DNA from 3 places in the Streptomyces sp. NPDC127119 genome. Region 2 is predicted to be linked to each of the others. Evidence: riboswitches for the same ligand, from Rfam matches in the RefSeq annotation. Region 2 holds a riboswitch; each other region holds the start of a gene.
The links. Region 2 has a riboswitch for cyclic di-AMP ahead of ACFVH5_RS35790 (transglycosylase family protein). Riboswitches for the same ligand answer to the same signal wherever they lie in the genome.
Positions count from the first base shown of each region.

Region 1: another riboswitch for cyclic di-AMP. It lies ahead of ACFVH5_RS18690 (NlpC/P60 family protein); the one in region 2 lies ahead of ACFVH5_RS35790 (transglycosylase family protein).
Region 3: another riboswitch for cyclic di-AMP. It lies ahead of ACFVH5_RS00085 (M23 family metallopeptidase); the one in region 2 lies ahead of ACFVH5_RS35790 (transglycosylase family protein).

Region 1 is NZ_JBHXTO010000038.1:2,266-9,270, reverse strand. It holds gene ACFVH5_RS18705 (LuxR C-terminal-related transcriptional regulator) at 1-611, shown strand, start outside; gene ACFVH5_RS18700 (NlpC/P60 family protein) at 698-1,762, opposite strand; gene ACFVH5_RS18695 (hypothetical protein) at 2,203-2,556, shown strand; gene ACFVH5_RS18690 (NlpC/P60 family protein) at 2,693-3,853, opposite strand; cyclic di-AMP (ydaO/yuaA leader) riboswitch at 3,860-4,033, opposite strand; gene pcrA (DNA helicase PcrA) at 4,585-7,005, shown strand, end outside.
Region 2 is NZ_JBHXTO010000134.1:1,468-8,472, reverse strand. It holds gene ACFVH5_RS35800 (cytochrome P450) at 1-165, shown strand, start outside; gene ACFVH5_RS35795 (transglycosylase family protein) at 395-1,297, shown strand; cyclic di-AMP (ydaO/yuaA leader) riboswitch at 1,516-1,686, shown strand; gene ACFVH5_RS35790 (transglycosylase family protein) at 1,691-2,401, shown strand; gene eno (phosphopyruvate hydratase) at 2,885-4,171, shown strand; gene ACFVH5_RS35780 (septum formation initiator family protein) at 4,262-4,738, shown strand; gene ACFVH5_RS35775 (DUF501 domain-containing protein) at 4,768-5,289, shown strand; gene ACFVH5_RS35770 (exopolyphosphatase) at 5,531-6,475, shown strand; gene ACFVH5_RS35765 (NAD(P)/FAD-dependent oxidoreductase) at 6,936-7,005, shown strand, end outside.
Region 3 is NZ_JBHXTO010000001.1:17,121-24,125, forward strand. It holds gene ACFVH5_RS00075 (M16 family metallopeptidase) at 1-633, shown strand, start outside; gene ACFVH5_RS00080 (M16 family metallopeptidase) at 630-2,018, shown strand; cyclic di-AMP (ydaO/yuaA leader) riboswitch at 2,267-2,422, shown strand; gene ACFVH5_RS00085 (M23 family metallopeptidase) at 2,435-3,208, shown strand; gene ACFVH5_RS00090 (GntR family transcriptional regulator) at 3,469-4,161, shown strand; gene ACFVH5_RS00095 (HPr family phosphocarrier protein) at 4,480-4,761, opposite strand; gene ACFVH5_RS00100 (GNAT family N-acetyltransferase) at 4,934-7,005, shown strand, end outside.

The sequences.
Region 1 (7,005 bases), on a different contig from region 2:
GAGTCCAGGCGGAGATCGGGCAGACCGAGCGGACCGGCGTCGAGGTGGTCGGTGAGGCCGCGGACGTCGACCAGGCGGTCACGGTCATCACGGCGACCCGCCCCGAAGTGGTCCTGCTCGACGTGCACCTCCCGGGCGGGGGCGGTGTCGAAGTGCTGCGCCGCTGCTCGCCGTTGATGGCCGATCCGGAGCAGCCGGTGCGGTTCCTCGCGCTGTCCGTGTCGGACGCGGCGGAGGATGTCATCGGGGTGATCCGGGGCGGCGCCCGCGGCTATGTGACGAAGACGATCACCGGCACGGATCTCGTCGACTCGGTCTTCCGTGTCCAGGACGGCGACGCCGTCTTCTCGCCCCGCCTCGCCGGTTTCGTCCTTGACGCCTTCGCCTCCACCGACGCCCCGCCGGTCGACGAGGACCTCGACCGTCTCACCCAGCGCGAGCGCGAGGTGCTGCGCCTCATCGCCCGTGGGTACGCCTACAAGGAGATCGCCAAGCAGCTCTTCATCTCCGTCAAGACGGTCGAGTCCCATGTCTCGGCGGTCCTGCGAAAGCTCCAGCTCTCCAACCGCCACGAGCTGACCCGGTGGGCGACGGCACGACGACTGGTGTAGCACCTGCCCGCCAACGATCGGCCGCCACAGCCACAGCCACTGCCACCGCCGGCCTGATGTCGAGCCCGGGCGGCGAGAGGTCTGCCTCACGCGACCCGCGTCGCCCCCGCGAACGGCATCTCGTCGACGGGCGCGACCCGTACCGGAGCCGACGGGTTGGGCGCGTGGATCATCTGCCCGTTGCCCACGTACATCCCCACATGGCTGATGCCCGAGTAGAAGAACACCAGGTCGCCGGGCTGGAGTGCGGAACGGGAGACGCGCTGGCCCGCGTTGATCTGCGCGTACGTCGTCCGGGGCAGAGAGATGCCCGCGGAGCGGTACGCGGCCTGCATCAGCCCCGAGCAGTCGAAGGCGTCGGGGCCGGTGGCACCCCACACATAGGGGCTGCCGAGCTTGCCGTAGGCGTACGAGACCGCAGCCGCCGCACGGGAGTTGGGCGCGGTCGTGGAGGACGAGCCCTGGCCGAGCCCGCGCGGGGCCTCACCGGAACGTGAGGCACGGGCGGTGTCCGGGTCGTCCGCGCCGATGCGGGCCCGGTCCGCGTCCGGCAGCCGGGACAGCAGTTGGCGTGCCTCGCCGAGCTTGCCCGTGACTGTCTTCTTGTGGCGTTTCAGGTCCGCCTGCCGCGCTTTGAGCGAGGTGAGTTCGATGTGCGCGGCGCCGCGCAGCTGCTCGATGTCGCGCAGCTGTGTGCGTACGCGGGAGACCGCCGAGGCCTGCCTGCTGCCGGCCCGTTCGGCGAACGCGGCGCCGTCGAGATACCGGTCGGGGTCCGAGGAGAGCATCAGCCCCAGCGCGGGATCGATGCCGCCGTCCCGGTACTGGGCGGTCGCCAGTGAACCGAGCGCGTCCCGTTCGGAGTTGAGCCGTTCCGTCTTGCGCGCGGCCTCGTCCTGCAATGTGCCGAGCCGGCCGGCCGCCTTCGTGGACTTCTCCTTCGCGCCGTTGTACTTCTCGGTGGCGACCTCCGCCTCCTGGTACAGCTTGTCGACCTTCGCCTTCACCTGGGCCGGCGTCAGCTCGGGTGCGGCGACCCCCGTCCCGTCGAACCCGGTCGCGCTCGCCGCGCCCGCGAGGGCGATGGTGAAGGCGGTGCGGGCCGTACCGCCGCCGAGTGAGCGCTGTCGGGGCTTGCGGTGCGCTGCCACGTGCGATCCACGTTCCTTCCGTAGCCGCCGAGGCACTGGTACGTCCACGGCGGTGGCCCTCAGGGGCTGGTTGCACGTCCGGCGGCAGCCCGCACAGGGGGAGCGGACCGCCGCCGGACCTCTTGGCGGTGGTGCCGACTGCCGCCCTGGCCCGGGCGGTTGTGGTGGGGAGCCGGTCACCTGGGGAAGGACGCTAAACCTCGCGATGCGCCGGTGGTAACGGCATGTACGGAAGTGGTGGCACTCGGCCACGAGGTGACCGGGTGCGACCGTGATCCGGGCCCGGTGCGGGCGACTTGGCGTGGTGCGGTGACCGATGGGCGCGTTGTGGGGGAGCGGCACGTGCGACGGTGCTATAGGCGCAGCCCGGGGCCCGCAAGAGACCCGGGGCGTGGGCCGGTGCGAGGCGGCGTGCGGGAGTCCGGTTAGGGTCCGGGCTCATGGACGTACTCATTCATGTCTTCGTCGCCCTGCACATCATCGGGATCGCCGCCCTGCTGGGCGGCTTCCTCACCCAGATGAAGGCCATGGGCGACGGCACGGCCCGTTTCACCCCCGCCATGCTCCACGGCGCGCTGACCATGCTGGTCACCGGCGCGGTCCTCGTCGGTCTCAACCAGGCCGACGACCAGACCGTCAACAACATCAAGATCGGTGTGAAGCTGGCCCTGCTGGTCGTGATCCTGGGCCTCGTCTACGTCAAGCGTGACGACGAGAAGGTGGAGAAGGGCCTGTTCGCCCTGGTGGGCGGGCTGACCACGGTGAACATCTTCATCGCGCTGCTCTGGACCTGAGCGACCGCCCCGGAGGCCGCCCTGAAAACTGCCCGGGAAGCCGCCGCGGAAGCCTGGAAGCCGGTCCGGAACGCGGACGGGGTACGGCACATGCCTGCCGTACCCCGTCCGCGTTCCGTCCAGATGCAGCTGGGCGCTAGCCCGGCCGCACCACGCTGTGGATCGGCATGTAGTAGATCGACTCCTCGCGGACGTACGCGCCCGGCTTCGGGGCGTGGATCATCATGCCGTCGCCGATGTAGATGCCGACGTGACTGATGTCGTCGTAGAAGAAGACCAGGTCGCCGGGCTGGGCGTTGTCCACGGAGACCGTCGTGCCGGTGTCCACCTGGTCCCAGGTGGTGCGCGGGAGCGTCACACCGGCGGCCTTCCAGGCGGCCTGGGTCAGACCGGAGCAGTCGTACGAGCCGGGGCCGCTGGCGCCCCAGACGTACGGCTTGCCGATCTGGGCGCGGGCGAAGGCAAGTGCCTTGGCGGCCTTGGTGGAGGAGGCGGAGTCCGAGCCCGAGGTGCTCCCCGAGCCTGTGCCCGTCCCTGAACCCGTGGCGGTTCCCGTGCCCTGCGTCGCCGCTTCCTGGCGTTGGCGCTCCGCGTCGGCCGCCTGCTGCCGCGCCAGCTCGTCCGCCTTGCGCTGGGCCTCTTCCTGCTTCTTCCGCTCGATCGCGGCCAAGCGGGCCTTCTCCTCCGCGGTCAACTTCGAGAGGATCTCGCGCGCCTCGGCGAGCTTGCGCTGAACGTCCGCCTTGGACGTCTTCAGCGTGCTCTGCGTCGTGGTGAGCGTCTCCAGGCCCTCGGAGGCCTCCTGCCGCTTCTTCGACGTGGTGGCCCGCTCGGTGACGTACTCGTCGACGGCCTGCTTCTGGCGGGCGGTCAGCCGGTTCATCAGCTGGGTCTGGTCGAAGTAGTCCTGCGGATTGTCCGCGAGGAGGAGGGAAGCGCTGTCGGGGGCGGAGGCTCCCGTGCGGTACTGCGCCGCGGCGAACGTCCCGAGCGCCTCACGCGCGGAGTTGAGCTTCTCCGTACGCTGCGCGACGTCGTCGAGGAGCGTGGCGACGCGCTTGCGCTGCTTGGTGGTCTTCTCCTTGGCGGCGTTGTACTTCTCGGTGGCAGTGCCCGCCTGCTGGTAGAGGTCGTCGATCTTCTTCTGGACTTCCTCCGTGCTCGGCCTGGGCTCCGCGGCCGGCGAGGCGTCCGCCGTCTGGGAGAGCAGGGCCACCGAGGTCAGGGCCGCGGTGGCGAGGGCCGGTGTCCGCAGGCCCAGAGAACTGGGGGGCCGCAACTTGCGGTGTGGCGCCACGAGGGCGTCTCCTTCCGTCATCCGCCTACCGAGTTAGCTGTCGGGTTCGGGCGAGTGCTTCGGAAGGTTTGCCCTACGGTCCTTGTCCCACGAGGGAGTTCGGACCGATTCACCCCAGGATCGGTTGGGTCCCCGGTTCCGGAGGCCACGAGGGCATGCCGGATTCGGCGGAGCCCGCTCGGCCCGGCGTTGTTCGCCGGTGCGGGTCGAGCGGCCTACGCGAAAGTTAGCCAATACGTGTGGCACCTGTGAAGTTTGATGTGCGATATGCCCGATACATTTTCGTGACCTGGACCACGGGTGTCGTCCGCCGACGTCAATTGGTCATGATCTGCTCCGAGTTGTCCCCGAGGGGCACGGGAGCGGGTCGACCGGGTCGCGGAGCGGCGCCCACGCCGACGGGCCGGTTCCGGTCGGCTCAGGAGTGACCTCCAGCAGGCGATGTCCGGTGCGCCCTGTCTCCGCACGGTTATACGGAGCCCAGTCGTACGCGGTTCAGATGCGGGGCGAAATCAGCGCCCTGTGGCGGTACCGCCGCGCACCGCACCGCCGCACACCGCACCGCCGCCGTACCGGCCCCCCCCCCCCCCGCACCGCCGCCTTCCCGGCGACCCTGTGTAGTGGCGTACTCATCACGGGTGAGGCTCTGCCCTTGGCCGCCCGCCCGGGATTCCGCCGAGTTTCCGGGGTGGCGGCCGGGTGTCAGTGGGGGCGCCTAGACTCGGAGAGCGATGAGCAGCCTCTTTGATGACAGCTTCCTGGCGGACCTCAAGCCCTCCCGGGCCCACGAGGAAGAGCCCCCGCCGCCGCCCGAGGACGAGGCGCCGGACCACGGTCCGGACGACCTGTTCGGCGGGCGCTTCGACGTGCCTCCTCCCAGCAGGCCGAGGGACGGCTACTACCGCGACGGCGCCCCGAGGCCCCTGGTGGACCCGGCCGCGCTCCTGGACGGGCTGAACGAGAACCAGCGCGCGGCGGTCGTCCACCACGGCTCGCCCCTGCTCATCGTGGCCGGCGCCGGCTCCGGCAAGACCCGTGTGCTCACCCACCGCATCGCGCACCTGCTGGGCGAGCGCAAGGTGCACCCCGGCGAGATCCTCGCGATCACCTTCACGAACAAGGCCGCGGGCGAGATGAAGGAGCGCGTCGAGCAGCTCGTGGGCCCGCGGGCGAACGCGATGTGGGTGATGACCTTCCACAGCGCCTGCGTACGGATCCTGCGCCGCGAGAGCAAGAAGCTCGGCTTCACGTCGTCGTTCTCGATCTACGACGCCGCCGACAGCAAGCGGCTCATGGCCCTGGTCTGCCGTGATCTGGACCTCGACCCCAAGCGCTTCCCGCCGAAGTCCTTCAGCGCCAAGATCTCGAACCTGAAGAACGAGCTGATCGACGAGGAGGACTTCGCCGCCCAGGCTTCCGACGGCTTCGAGAAGACCGCCGCCCAGGCCTACGCGATGTACCAGTCGCGGCTGCGCGAGGCGAACGCGCTGGACTTCGACGACCTGATCATGACGACGGTCAACCTCCTGCGCGCCTTCCCTGACGTCGCCGAGCACTACCGCCGCCGCTTCCGCCACGTCCTCGTGGACGAGTACCAGGACACGAACCACGCGCAGTACTCCCTCGTCCGGGAGCTCGTCGGCAGCGCCACGGACCCCGTCGCGCACCCCGAGGACGTACCGCCGCGGGAGGACGACCTCCCGCCGGCCGAGCTGTGCGTCGTCGGTGACGCCGACCAGTCGATCTACGCCTTCCGCGGCGCGACGATCCGCAACATCCTCCAGTTCGAGGAGGACTACCCGAACGCGACGACGATCCTGCTGGAGCAGAACTACCGCTCCACGCAGACGATCCTGACCGCCGCCAACGCGGTCATCGAGCGCAACGAATCGCGCCGCCCGAAGAACCTGTGGACGAACGCGGGCGCGGGAGCGCGCATCACGGGCTATGTCGCCGACACCGAGCACGACGAGGCGCAGTTCGTCGCCGAGGAGATAGACCGTCTCACCGACGCGGGCGACGCGAAGGCCGGCGACGTCGCCGTCTTCTACCGTACGAACGCCCAGTCCCGTGTCTTCGAAGAGATCTTCATCCGGGTCGGCCTGCCCTACAAGGTCGTCGGCGGCGTCCGCTTCTACGAGCGCAAAGAGGTCCGGGACGTCCTCGCGTACCTCCGGGTGCTCGCGAACCCCGAGGACTCCGTACCGCTGCGCCGCATCCTGAACGTGCCCAAGCGCGGCATCGGCGACCGCGCCGAGGCGATGATCGACGCGCTCTCCCAGCGCGAGAAGATCAGCTTCCCGCAGGCGCTGCGCCGCGTCGACGAGGCGTACGGCATGGCGGCCCGCTCGACGAACGCCGTCAAGCGGTTCAACACGCTGATGGAGGACCTCCGGACGATCGTCGAGTCCGGCGCGGGCCCGGCGACCGTCGTGGAGGCGATCCTCGAACGCACCGGTTACCTCGCCGAGTTGCAGGCCTCCACCGACCCGCAGGACGAGACCCGCATCGAGAACCTCCAGGAACTCGCCTCCGTGGCCCTGGAGTTCGAGCAGGAGGCGGCCGGCGGAGCGGACACGGGAGCGAACGAGGGCGAGGGCGAGGCTGATACGGCCGAGGCCGATGCCGAGGCCGGTACGCCGACCGGGCTCGCCGCCTTCCTGGAGCGGGTGGCCCTGGTCGCCGACTCCGACCAGATCCCCGACGAGGACGAGGACGGCTCCGGGGTCATCACCCTCATGACCCTGCACACCGCCAAGGGCCTCGAATTCCCGGTCGTCTTCCTGACCGGCATGGAGGACGGCGTGTTCCCGCACATGCGCGCCCTCGGCCAGACCAAGGAGCTGGAGGAGGAGCGGCGCCTCGCGTACGTAGGCATCACCCGCGCGCGCGAGCGGCTCTACCTGACGCGGGCGTCGATGCGCAGCGCGTGGGGGCAGCCCTCGTACAACCCGCCGTCCCGCTTCCTGGAGGAGATCCCGGAGGCCCATCTGGACTGGAAGCGCACGGGCTCCATGGGAGCGGTGGCCTCCGGTCCGGTCGGCGGTGTGGCGGCCTCCCTGTCCTCCTCCCGCTCGCGCTCGGCGGCCTCGGGCGCGTCCGGCTTCGCGACGCGGCGCGGTTCCTCGGAGAAGCCGGTGGTGTCGCTGGCG
Region 2 (7,005 bases):
CCCCTCGCCCGGCTGGAGGGCCAGACCGCGCTGGCCGCGCTGCTGACCCGGCTGCCCGACCTGCAACTCGCGGGAGATTCAGCCGATTTGAGGTGGCGTGGCGGGCTCATCATGCGTGGATTGCGCACGCTTCCGGTGGAGTTCACCCCGGTCGCGAAGTCTTGACGGAAGTCGACCGAAGCCATGGAGGCGGTAGCACCGAAGGCAACGGAAGGTGAGACTCCGTCAACTCTGTGATCTTCACGTTATCTACGCTGCACCGACTTGTGACAAGAGTTCGAGTGCCGCTACGTTCACCCATCAATGCGGCAGGTCCGCCCGTCGCAGCAGTCACGAGCACGGCTTTCCGTCGTGCCCCGTGCGTATTCCTTGCTGTCACGCGAAAGGCAATCGCATGCTCTCCGGGAACGGCCGTCATCGTCGCCCCCGCCAGGCCCCGGCGCTCCTCGTCGCCGCCGGCGTGGCCGGATCGGCCATCGCGATCCCCCTGCTCGGTGCGAGCGGCGCGAGTGCCGCCAGCGGTACGACCTGGGACGCGGTCGCCGAGTGCGAGAGCGGCGGCTCATGGAGCGCCGACACGGGCAACGGGCTCTACGGCGGACTCCAGATGAGCCAGGAGACCTGGGAGCAGAACGGCGGCCTCGACTACGCGCCGAGCGCCGACCAGGCCAGCCGTTCGCAGCAGATAGCCGTCGCCGAGAAGATCCTCGCCAGCCAGGGGACGAGCGCCTGGGTGACCTGCGGTCTCGTCGCCGGTCTGACGCAGGACTCCGGCTCCGCCGACGTCGACACGGGCCTCGCAGAGGACGCCACGAGCCCGTCGGCCGACGCCGGTACGGCAAAGGGGAGTGACAGCGCGAAGTCCGACTCGTCCACGGACTCCGACGCGAAGTCCGACGACGACTCCTCCTCGGAGTCACAGAGAACGGACAGCTCGTCCGCCGATACCAAGGCGAAGGGTGACGACTCGGACAAGTCGTCCCAGAACGACGACGCTTCGGCCGACGAGGCCGCGGACAGCTCCGGCCGCCACCGGGGAGGCAGTGCCGAAGAGGTCGACATGGCCCCCCGCGCCGACGACTACGCCGGCCGGCACGCCTCGCGCAGCGACAGCACCTCACGCGTCCTCGCCGACGAAGGCTCGTACGCGGTCCGTTCCGGCGACAGCCTCTCCAGCATCGCCGACTCCCTTGGCATCGACGGCGGGTGGAGCGAGCTCTACGCCGCGAACAAGGACAGCATCGGCTCCGACCCGGACTTCATCATCCCCGGTCAGCGCATCGCGGTCGACGGCTGAGCGGCACTGAGCAAGTAGTGATCAAGGCGCCGAATCGGGCGAAAAGCAGCGGTAGTTCGCGCTGAATGTCCGATTTGGCGAATTGAGACATGGATCTCAACACCCCTGATCGTCTTTGAAATTCGGCGCGGCCCGTGTCTACGGTCGTGACCGCTCGCCATTGGTGAGCCCCGACGGTCGCACGCCGAATCCTGCCAACGGCCGTACGGGAACAGTCGTCGCGTAAAGCGCCGTAGGCAGGAGCGGGGGACCCAAGGTAAGTGCCGGAGCCGGTCGTCGAGACCGGGTACGGCTTGGGGTTAAGCCGCGTGACAGCAGTGTCGCGCGGCCGGGCAACTCACTCGGCCCGAACCCGACAGCTCACCTCGCAGGCGTCGGTGAGGGGATCACTTCATGCTGCTTTCGAGCAAGGGCAAGCACCGTCGCCCGTCCAAGGCCACCCGCATCGCCACGCTGGCCGGTGTCACCACCGCCGCCGTCGCCGTCCCGCTGATGGGCGCCACGGGAGCCTCCGCCGCCACCACCTCCGAGTGGGACACCGTCGCGCAGTGCGAGTCCGGCGGCAACTGGTCGATCAACACCGGCAACGGCTACTACGGCGGCCTGCAGTTCTCGTCCTCCACCTGGGCCGCGTACGGCGGCAGCTCGTACGCCTCCACCGCCGACCAGGCGTCCAAGTCCCAGCAGATAGCCGTCGCCGAGAAGGTTCTCGCGAGCCAGGGCAAGGGTGCCTGGCCGAGCTGTGGCGTGGGCCTGTCCGGCGCCTCGACCGGTGGCTCCACCGCCCCGTCGGGCTCCGACAGCTCCAGCGGCTCCGGCCAGAGCACCACGCAGCCGCAGCAGCAGCAGAACTCGCAGTCCTCCGAGGAGCGCGCCTCGCGTTCGCAGGAGCGTCCGGCGGCGAAGAAGACCGTCGAGACCCCGACCGGCAAGAAGGTCAAGAAGGGCGACGGCGAGTACAAGGTCGTCAAGGGCGACACCCTCAGCGAGATCGCCGCGAAGGAGAAGGTCAAGGGCGGCTGGGCGAAGCTGTACAAGCTCAACGACGACATCGTCGACGACGCCGACTTCATCTTCCCGGGTCAGCAGCTGCACCTCAGCTGACGGCGGCCGCACCACGGCCGGCCCGCCCTCGGCGGTTCATCGGTCGCGTCCCCGCTTCGGCGGCCCGGACATGACCGCGGGCATCACCGCGGACATCACCTCCGGTCGAGGCACTGGCCGCTCGGCCTCGACCGGACGTCCGGCCCACATCCGAATCGCGACTGAACCACAGCGCCCTCACATCCGTGTCCTTCATAGTGGAGGCCTCGTGAGGGCCACCCCCGTCCCCCACGGGCTCCCCGCTCCGGTGCGTGTTCCCCCGTACGCACCGGGGCGGGGCTTTTTTGCGCTGTTCTTTCTGCCTGTTCTTTCTGCCCGTGTCTTTGTTCCGTTCGGAAACAATTTCCTCTCGGTTCTGTCCAGGGGGCGGTCGAGGGCTGGCCGATCCCCGGCAGCCGGTTAGGCTCATCCCGCGGGGCCACCACGGCCTGCGCGCAACCGGGCCTCCGGCCCGGCACAGCTTGTGTCACATCCCAGAAGGAGATGCTCGTGCCGTCCATCGACGTCGTCGTAGCCCGGGAAATCCTGGACTCCCGAGGCAACCCCACGGTCGAGGTCGAGGTCGGCCTCGACGACGGCAGCACGGGTCGTGCCGCCGTTCCGTCCGGTGCCTCCACCGGTGCCTTCGAAGCAGTCGAGCTCCGTGACGGAGACCCCAACCGCTACCTCGGCAAGGGTGTCGAGAAGGCCGTCCTCGCCGTCATCGAGCAGATCGGCCCGGAGCTCGTCGGCTACGACGCCACCGAGCAGCGCCTCATCGACCAGGCGATGATCGACCTCGACGCCACCGACAACAAGGGCTCGCTCGGCGCGAACGCCATCCTCGGCGTCTCCCTCGCCGTCGCGCACGCCGCCTCCGAGGCCAGCGACCTGCCGCTCTTCCGCTACCTGGGCGGACCGAACGCGCACCTGCTGCCCGTCCCGATGATGAACATCCTGAACGGCGGGTCGCACGCCGACTCGAACGTCGACATCCAGGAGTTCATGATCGCGCCGATCGGCGCGGAGTCCTTCTCCGAGGCCGTGCGCTGGGGCGCCGAGGTCTACCACACCCTCAAGAAGGTCCTGAAGAGCCGCGGCCTGTCCACCGGCCTCGGCGACGAGGGCGGCTTCGCCCCGAACCTCGGCTCCAACCGCGAGGCCCTCGACCTCATCGTCGAAGCCATCAAGGAAGCCGGCTACACCCCCGGCGAGCAGGTCGCCCTCGCGCTGGACGTCGCCGCGTCCGAGTTCTACAAGGACGGCAAGTACGAGTTCGAGGGCAAGTCCCGCTCGGCCGCCGAGATGACCGAGTACTACGAGGAGCTCGTCGCCGCGTACCCGCTGGTCTCCATCGAGGACCCGCTGTACGAGGACGACTGGGCCGGCTGGAACGTCATCACCGAGAAGCTGGGCGCCAAGGTCCAGATCGTCGGCGACGACCTCTTCGTCACCAACCCCGAGCGCCTCGCCCGTGGCATCGAGGAGGGCTCCGCCAACGCCCTGCTGGTCAAGGTCAACCAGATCGGTTCGCTGACCGAGACCCTGGACGCCGTCGAGATGGCCCAGCGCAACGGCTTCAAGTGCATGATGTCCCACCGCTCCGGCGAGACCGAGGACGTCACCATCGCCGACCTCGCGGTCGCGGTGAACTGCGGCCAGATCAAGACCGGCGCCCCGGCCCGCTCGGACCGCGTCGCCAAGTACAACCAGCTGCTGCGCATCGAGGAGATCCTCGACGACGCCGCGGTGTACGCGGGCCGCTCGGCCTTCCCCCGCTTCAAGGGCTGACACCCTCGTAGGCAGCGTCGTACGTACGTCCCCGTACCCGGTCCCGTACCGTGTGCGGGGACGTACGTACGTATCGGGGAGGCGGGACAGATGGCCGTGAAGGACCGTGACCGGTTCTCCACCGCGACCAGGCTGCGGGTGCTCGGTGAGCAGACCGCCGCCCGCGTCTACCGCTCCCAGACCAAACGCCAGGCGCGCCGCTCGCGGCTGACCGGCCGTGCGGCGCTTCTCGCCCTCGTACTCTGCTCGCTCGTCGTGGCCCTCGCCTATCCCATAAGGCAGTACGTCTCCCAGCGTGCCGAGGTCGCCGACCTGCAGCGCGAGCGCGAACAGGCCCGCGAACGCGTCGAGGAGCTGCGCGACCTCAAGGCGCGCTGGCAGGACGACGCGTACGCCGAGCAGCGCATCCGGGAACGGCTGCACTACGTGATGCCGGGCGAGACCGGCTTCATCGTGATCGACCCCGACGCGGCGAAGAAGACGCGTACGGACCGGACGGCCGCCGACCGGGCCTGGTACGCCAACGTCTGGGACGGCGTCGACAAGGCCGACGCCTCCGACCAGTGAACTGAACCAGAAGGACACAGAGCCAAGGCATGGAAACGCCCCCGCCGCCCACACCGCGCACCGAGCCCACCGACGCCGACGTCGAGGCCTTCAAGCAGCAGCTCGGGCGTCCGCCGCGCGGGTTGCGCGCGATCGCGCACCGCTGTCCGTGCGGGCAGCCGGACGTCGTCGAGACGGCCCCCCGGCTTCCCGACGGGACGCCGTTCCCGACGACGTACTACCTGACGTGCCCGCGTGCGGCCTCCGCCATCGGCACGCTGGAGGCGAACGGCGTCATGAAGGAGATGACGGACCGTCTCGCCACGGACCCCGAACTCGCCAAGGCGTACCGGGCCGCGCACGAGGACTACATCGCGCGCCGTGACTCCATCGAGGTGCTCGAAGGGTTTCCCAGCGCCGGCGGGATGCCGGACCGGGTGAAGTGCCTGCACGTCCTGGTCGGGCACTCGCTGGCCGCCGGGCCGGGGGTGAACCCCCTGGGGGACGAGGCGATCGCGATGCTGCCGGAGTGGTGGCGCAAGGGGGCTTGTGTCGTGCCGACGGCAGGGTGAACCGGCCGGTTCGGGGCGCGTCGTCGCCTGCGGGCCGGCGGGGGCGGGCCGCGCAGTTCCCCGCGCCCCTGAATGCCAGGGCCGGGGCGCAGCCCCGCCTTTCAGGGGCGCGGGGAACGGCGCAGTCTTTAGGGGCGCGGGGAACGGCGCAGTCTTTTAAAGGGGCGCGGGGAACTGCGCGACGGGGGGTTCGGGGGCGGAGCCCCTGAGCGGGACGAACGACTGGTTACAGGAGATCACCATCAAGACTCGCGTCGCCGCCGTCGACTGCGGCACCAACTCCATCCGCCTCCTCGTCGCGGACGCGGACCCCGACACCGGCGAACTCGTCGACCTCGACCGCCGCATGACGATCGTCCGTCTCGGACAGGGCGTCGACCGCACGGGCCGCCTCGCCCCCGAGGCCCTGGAGCGCACCTTCGCGGCCTGCCGCGAGTACGCCGAGGTCATCAAGGAGCACGGCGCGGAGCGCCTGCGCTTCGTGGCCACCTCCGCCTCCCGCGACGCCGAGAACCGCGACGACTTCGTGCGCGGTGTCCTCGACATCCTGGGCGTGGAGCCCGAGGTCATCTCCGGCGACCAGGAGGCCGAGTTCTCGTTCACGGGCGCCACGAAGGAACTGACGGGCCGTGACGACCTGGCCAAGCCCTACCTCGTGGTGGACATCGGCGGCGGCTCCACGGAGTTCGTCGTCGGCGACGACCACGTGCGCGGCGCCTGCTCGGTGGACATCGGCTGCGTACGGATGACGGAACGCCACCTCGTCCGGGACGGCGAGGTCACCGACCCGCCGACCGAGGAGCAGGTCCGGGCGATCCGCGCCGACATCGAGGCGGCCCTCGACCTTGCCGAGGAGTCCGTGCCCCTGCGGGAGGCCCGCACGCTGGTCGGACTGGCCGGTTCCGTCACCACCGTCGCGGCGATCGCCCTGGAGCTCGCGGAGTACGACTCCGAGGCCATCCACCACTCGCGGGTCTCCGTCGACCGGGTCCGTGAGATCACCGAGCGCCTGCTGGCCGCCACGCACGCCGAGCGCGCGGCGATCCCCTCGATGCATCCGGGCCGCGTGGACGTCATCGGCGCCGGCGCCCTCGTACTCCTCGCGATCATGGAACGAACCGGCGCGCGGGAGGTAGTGGTGAGCGAACACGACATCCTGGACGGCATCGGATGGTCGCTGGCCTGAACCGGGCCCAGGCCGAGGCCCCCTCCAGCCATACCCCGGCGGCCTCGGCTGAGCGGAATCGGTGACGTATGAGCGCAGTTGAGGGGCCTGGAAGGGGTCTGGAAACGACCTTCGCGGCAGGCGCGCGAGAAACTTCGTGAAGTTCTTCACAAGAGAATCGGCCCTGTTGAGGGAGGTTTTGCTCCCTCCGGGTACTCCAGGGCCTCCGGCAGCCCCCGACGCATGATCAACGGGGTGTTTCGGGGGTGCTGCGATCGTATGAAGAGGGGGGCTGGTCCAGGGGTGCGAATGGGTCCAAGTGGCAGCTCAGGCGGCATTGACAACGGGTCGCGACGTGCGCTGGTTCCCCTGCCGGAACATGACCTGGGTCACGTGAGCCGCGCAGTGTAACAGAGGGTGTGAAGGAGCTTGTGAAGGGGCGCACGAGCGACCCCCCTGGGGCGGGTGGATACTCGATGGCATGAGCACCACGGAGCGTCCCAGGATCCTCGTAGTAGGCGGTGGGTACGTAGGCCTGTACGCAGCTCGGC
Region 3 (7,005 bases), on a different contig from region 2:
GGCGGGCAGCTGCGCGAGGTCGTCGAGGAGGAGGTCCCGGCGCGCGCGCTGATGGCCGCCTACCGGCTCCCGGAGGACGGCACGCGCGCGTCGGACGCCGCCGACCTGGCCCTGACCGTGCTCGGCGGCGGCGAGTCGTCCCGGCTCTACAACCGGCTCGTACGCCGCGACCGCACCGCCGTCGCGGCCGGGTTCGGCCTGCTGCGCCTCGCCGGAGCGCCCTCCCTGGGGTGGCTCGACGTGAAGACGTCCGGCGACGTCGAGGTCCCGGTCATCGAGACCGCCGTCGACGAGGAGCTCGCCCGGTTCGCCGAGGAGGGCCCCACCGCCGAGGAGATGGAGCGCGCTCAGGCCCAGTTGGAGCGCGAGTGGCTGGACCGTCTCGGCACGGTCGCGGGCCGCGCCGACGAACTGTGCCGGTACGCGGTCCTGTTCGGCGACCCCCAGCTCGCCCTGACCGCCGTGCAGCGCGTTCTCGACATCACCGCGGAGGAGGTCCAGGAGGTCGCCAAGGCCCGCCTGCGCCCCGACAACCGCGCGGTGCTGGTCTACGAGCCGGTCGCCCCCGAGGAGACCGACGCGGCCGAAGAGACCGGCGCCGCCGACAACACCGACGAGGAGGCGGCCAAGTGACCGAGCTCGCCACGATGGAGTTCCACCCGCAGCCCCAGGCCGGCGAGGCCAGGCCCTGGGCCTTCCCGGCGCCCGAGCGCGGCACCCTGGGCAACGGCCTGACGCTGCTGCGCTGCCACCGCCCCGGCCAGCAGGTCGTCGCCGTGGAGGTCCTTCTGGACGCTCCGCTCGAAGCCGAGCCCAAGGGCCTCGACGGCATCGCCACGATCATGGCGCGAGCCTTCTCGGAGGGCACCGACAAGCACTCCGCCGAGGAGTTCGCCGCCGAGCTGGAGCGCTGCGGCGCCACCCTGGACGCCCACGCCGACCACCCCGGCGTACGGCTCAGCCTCGAAGTGCCCGTCTCCCGGCTGCCCAAGGCGCTCGGCCTGCTCGCCGACGCCCTCAGGGCACCCGCGTTCGAGGACGGCGAGATCGAGCGGCTGGTGCGCAACCGGCTCGACGAGATCCCGCACGAGAGTGCCAACCCGGCCCGGCGGGCCGCCAAGGAGCTGTCCCGGCAGCTCTTCCCGGCGGACTCCCGGATGTCGCGCCCGCGCCAGGGCACCGAGGAGACGGTCACCGCGATCGACTCGGCGGCCGTACGCGCCTTCTACGAGAAGCACGTACGCCCCGCCACGGCCACCGCGGTCGTCGTCGGCGACCTCACGGACGTCGACCTCGACGCGCTGCTCGGGGACACCCTCGGCACCTGGACCGGCTCGCAGGCCCAGGCGCGTCCCGTGCCCTCGGTGACCGCCGACGACACCGGCCGCGTGATCATCGTGGACCGGCCCGGAGCCGTCCAGACGCAGCTGCTCATCGGCCGCGTCGGCGCGGACCGCCACGACCGTGTGTGGCCCGCCCAGGTGCTCGGCACGTACTGCCTCGGTGGCACCCTCACCTCCCGCCTGGACCGCGTCCTGCGCGAGGAGAAGGGATACACCTACGGTGTGCGGGCGTTCGGCCAGGTGCTGCGCTCCGCTCCGGACGGGACGGGCATCTCGATGCTCGCCATCAGCGGCTCCGTGGACACCCCGAACACCGGTCCGGCGCTCGACGACCTGTGGAAGGTGCTGCGCACCCTCGCCGCCGAGGGTCTGACGGACGCCGAGCGCGACGTCGCCGTGCAGAACCTGGTGGGTGTGGCGCCCCTGAAGTACGAGACCGCGGGCGCCGTCGCGGGCACGCTCGCCGACCAGGTCGAGCAGCACCTGCCGGACGACTTCCAGGCGACGCTGTACAAGCAGCTCGCCGCGACCGGCACCGTGGAGGCCACCGCTGCCGCCGTCAACGCGTTCCCGGTGGACCGTCTGGTGACCGTCCTCGTCGGGGACGCCGCGCAGATCGAGGAGCCCGTCAGGGCCCTCGGCGTCGGCGAAGTCAGCGTCGTGACGGCCGAGTAGGGATCTGAGGCCGGGCAGGGCCCGCGATCGGGCGGGACACTGTTCACGGCCGGGGCCCGGGTGACTGGACGAGTCACCCGGGCCCTTTTCTGTCCTTCTTCGTCCATGGTTTGTCCGTATTGCAGGGAAGTTGCCTGTCTGCCCTGTGGCATGCGCTACAAAAATGGTGATCCGTTTGTCTATTGAAAGAGGCGCCGCTTAGCGTCGGTCCGGCTGTTCGTCAGGCACTGCGCCGCGTCCGCGGCACCGGACAGTCATCGCCGAGTCCCCGTACGGCGCGAGCCAGGGGAGCCGGGGACCCAGGTCCCTGGGGTGAATCGGACGCCCTTCCCGAAGGGGGTCCGTAGGAGACCTTCCTGCTCCGAACCCGTCAGCTAACCCGGTAGGCGAGAAGGAAGGAAAGGACCAGCCACTTCATGGCGTTCACCCGCGCCACGGGGAAGCACCGTCTTCCCAGCCGCATGACGCGCACCACCCGCAGGACCGTCGGCGTCGCCGCCCTGGCCACCACCGGTGTCGTGGGCACGCTGGCCGCCCCGGCGTTCGCCGCCGAGAGCGAGATCGAGCAGACGGGCCCCCTCAAGGCCGTCACCATGGGCGACTCGGTCGCCCACGAGATCGACGCGCAGGCCGTCGCCCAGCGCCAGGCCGCCGACCAGGCCGCCGCCCGCGAGAAGGCCGAGGCCGCCGCGAAGAAGCGTGCGGAGGAGGCCAGGGAGAAGGCCGAGAAGGAGCGCGAGGCCAAGGCCCGTGCGGCCCGCGAGGCCGAGCGCAAGCGCCTCAACGCCTACACCGCGCCGATCACCGGCTCGTACGTCTCCACGTCCTACCAGGCCGGCGGCGGCATCTGGTCCTCCGGCAGCCACACCGGCATCGACTTCCACGCCGCCAGCGGCACAGCCGTGCACGCGGTGGGCTCCGGCACCGTCGTGGAGGCCGGCTGGGGCGGCTCGTACGGCAACCAGATCGTCATCAAGATGGTCGACGGCACGTACACCCAGTACGGGCACCTCTCGTCCATCGGTGTCTCGGTCGGCCAGACGGTCACTCCGGGGCAGCAGATAGCCCTCTCCGGGGCGACGGGCAACGTCACGGGGGCGCACCTGCACTTCGAGGCGCGGACCACCGCCGAGTACGGCTCCGACATGGACCCGATCGCGTACCTCCGCGGGCACGGCGTGAACGTCTGACCGCACGGCACCCGCCGCCGCGGCTCCGCGCGGCACCGCACCTCCGTCGCAGGCCCCGGCTCACCGAGCCGGGGCCTGCGTGCGTTCGGACGGCTTCCGGTCGCTTTCGTACCGGACGACCGCCTGTTCAGAAGCCCGGTGTGTCCAAAAAATATCCATGGATTCCCGGCTGCCTTCGGAATTTCCCGTTCTCTGCAATAGAGTCACCGAACAAGCGTCAATCGACCGCGTTTCGCGGGGATTAAGGCGGAGGTCCGGTCATGCGTATTCCCGCGCGCTCGGTATGCACGGCGATCCGGGACGACATCGTCGCGGGTGTCTACGAGCGCGGCAGCCGGCTCACCGAAGAACTGCTCGCGCGCCGCTACGGCGTCTCGCGGGTCCCCGTGCGCGAGGCGCTGCGCACCCTGGAGGCGGAGGGCTTCGTGGTCACCCGCCGGCACGCGGGCGCGTGCGTCGCGGAACCCACGGAGCAGGAGGCCGCCGACCTCCTGGAGATGCGCGTGCTGCTGGAGCCGCTGGGCGCCGCCCGTGCCGCCCAGCGGCGCACCGAGGCCCATCTCAAGGTGCTGCGCGGCCTGGTCAGGCTCGGCCAGGAGCGGGCCAGGCGGGGCAACAGCGAGGATCTGCGCTCGCTCGGCGGCTGGTTCCACGAGACGCTCGCGCAGTCCTCGGGCAGCCCGGCGCTGACCTCGACGCTCGGCCAGCTGCGGCACAAGATCGCCTGGATGTACTCGGTCGAGGCGCCCGCGCACCCCGCCGAGTCCTGGACCGAGCACGGGGCCATCGTGGACGCCGTGGCCCGCGGTGACAGCGACCGGGCCAGGGCGATCACGGCGCTGCACACGGAGCGGGCGATGTCCGCGCACCGGCTGCGTTTTCCCGGCGGGGACCGCGCCGAGCGTGTGAGGACTTCGCAACATCCCGTAAACACAGCGGGCCTGCGGCATTAACAGAAGCACCGTATACAAAGAGAGATATTCGGCGGGGCCCTATTTCCGGTGCCCTTTTCTTCCGCGTGCCCTGAATTGCGGAGCACGTCATTTCCGTGTGCGCGGAAGCGGGTGGAGGCGGGCGGAAATCAATACGCCGCAGGCAGGAAAAGAACGGCCCCCGGCCCTGCACGCTCCCGGACGCGCGAACGGCGGAGCCGCGTCGCCCGGGGTGTGGGTGACGCGGCTCCGCCGTACGGGATCCGGGGCGACCGATGGGGTCCGACGGAATCCGGGGAGACCCCAAGAGGTCCCAAGAGGTCCGAGAGGCCCTGAGGGTCAGACGGTCTCGGGGAGTTCGTCGAGGCCCTCGGCGACCAGCTTCGCGAGGCGGTCGAGCGCGGCGTCCGCACCCTCGGCGTCGGAGGCCAGGACGATCTCCTCGCCGCCCTGGGCGCCCAGGCCGAGGACCGCGAGCATGGACGCGGCGTTGACGGGGTTGCCGTCGGCCTTGGCGATCGTCACGGGGACGCCGGTGGCCGTGGCCGCCCGGACGAAGATGGAGGCGGGACGGGCGTGCAGGCCCTCGGCCCAGCCGACGTTGACGCGGCGCTCAGCCATGTGATGCTGCCCTTCAGGTGTCAAGGTTGTCTAGACCAGTGTTCCATACGGTGAACAGTGGGGCGTGCCGTGCGCGGGTGCGGGCCCGGACCGGCCCGGGCCCCAAGACTGCCCCGGGTCCCCGCCGGGCGCGAACCCGCCGTTGTCGGACCCGAGTCGTACTCTGGGCCCCATGCAGACCCCGACGGACCGGCACGAGTACCCCGCTCACTGGGAGGCCGACGTCGTGCTGCGCGACGGCGGCACCGCGCGCGTCCGGCCCATCGCGGCCGACGACGCGGACCGCCTCGTCAGCTTCTACGAGCAGGTGTCCGCCGAGTCGAAGTACTACCGCTTCTTCGCGCCGTACCCGCGTCTGTCCGCCAAGGACGTCCACCGTTTCACCCACCACGACTTCGTGGACCGGGTGGGACTCGCGGCGACCGTCGGCGGCGAATTCATCGCCACCGTACGGTACGACCGCATCGCCGCGGACGGCCGGCCCGCCTCCGCCCCCGCGGACGAGGCGGAGGTCGCCTTCCTCGTCCAGGACGCCCACCAGGGCCGCGGCGTGGCCTCCGCCCTGCTCGAACATGTCGCGGCCGTCGCCCGTGAGCGCGGCATCCGCCGCTTCGCCGCCGAGGTGCTGCCCGCCAACAGCAAGATGATCAAGGTCTTCACGGACGCCGGATACCAGCAGAAGCGCAGCTTCGAGGACGGCGTCGTACGCCTGGAGTTCGACCTGGAGCCCACCGACCGTTCGCTCGCCGTGCAGCGCGCGCGGGAGCAGCGGGCGGAGGCGCGTTCCGTGGCCCGGCTCCTGGCACCCGGTTCGGTCGCGGTCGTCGGAGCGGGCCGCACACCCGGGGGAGTGGGCCGCAGCATCCTGGACAACCTGCGCGACGCGGGCTTCACCGGGCGTCTGTACGCGGTGAACGGCGCACTTCAGGAGAAGGAGCTCGCCGGAGTCCCGGCCCACCGCTCCGTGCGCGACATCGGCGAGCCCGTCGACCTCGCGGTGATCGCCGTCCCGGCCGAGCGGGTCCCCGAAGCGGTCGCGGAGTGCGGCGAGCACGGGGTGCAGGGGCTCGTCGTGGTCTCCGCGGGGTACGCCGAGAGCGGCCCCGAGGGCAGGGAGCGCCAGCGCGAGCTCGTACGCCAGGTGCGGACGTACGGAATGCGCCTGATCGGGCCGAACGCCTTCGGAGTCATCAACACCTCCCCGCGCACCCGGCTCAACGCCTCGCTCGCCCCGGAGATGCCACGCACCGGACGCATCGGCCTGTTCGCCCAGTCCGGAGCCATCGGGATCGCGCTGCTGTCCCGGCTGCACCGGCGCGGCGGCGGGGTCACCGGGGTGACGGGCGTGTCGACCTTCGTCTCCTCCGGCAACCGCGCGGACGTGTCCGGCAACGACGTCCTTCAGTACTGGTACGACGACCCGGACACCGATGTCGCGCTCATGTACCTCGAATCGATCGGCAACCCCCGGAAGTTCACCCGCCTCGCCCGGCGCACGGCCGCGGCCAAGCCGCTGGTCGTCGTCCAGGGCGCGCGGCACGGCGGAGCCGCGCCCCAGGGACACGCGGTACGGGCCACCCGGCTGCCGCACGCCACGGTGTCCGCCCTGCTGCGGCAGGCCGGCGTCATCCGGGTGGACACGATCACCGAGCTGGTCGACGCGGGGCTGCTCCTGGCACGCCAGCCCCTGCCCGCGGGCCCCAGGGTGGCGATCCTCGGGAACTCCGAATCGCTCGGGCTGCTGACGTACGACGCGTGTCTCGCCCAGGACCTGCGGCCGCTGCCGCCCCGCGACCTGACGACGGGCGCCTCCGCCGAGGACTTCCGGGACGCGCTGGCGCACGCCCTGGCCGACGACGCCTGCGACGCCGTCGTGGTCACCGCGATCCCGGCGGTGGGCGAGAGATCGGCGGCGGACGCCGCGCTGGCGGAGGCCCTGCGTTCGGCATCGGCGGCGGCTCCCGCCAAACCGGTCCTCGTGGTGCACGTGGAGCTGGGCGGACTCGCGGAGGCCCTGTCCGCGGCGGCCAGCACCGCACCGGCCGGAAGTACGGCACCGGCCGACACCACAGCGGACGGCACGTCACGGGTCGCCACCACACCGGATGGCGCCACACCGGACGGCACCTCACCGTTCGCCGGCACACCGGACGGCGCCACACCGCTCGGCGCCGCGTCAGCGGCAGCCGGCCCCGCCCCACAAACCGCTCCCGTCCTCCCCGAGGCGGCGGACGGCGCCGGGGC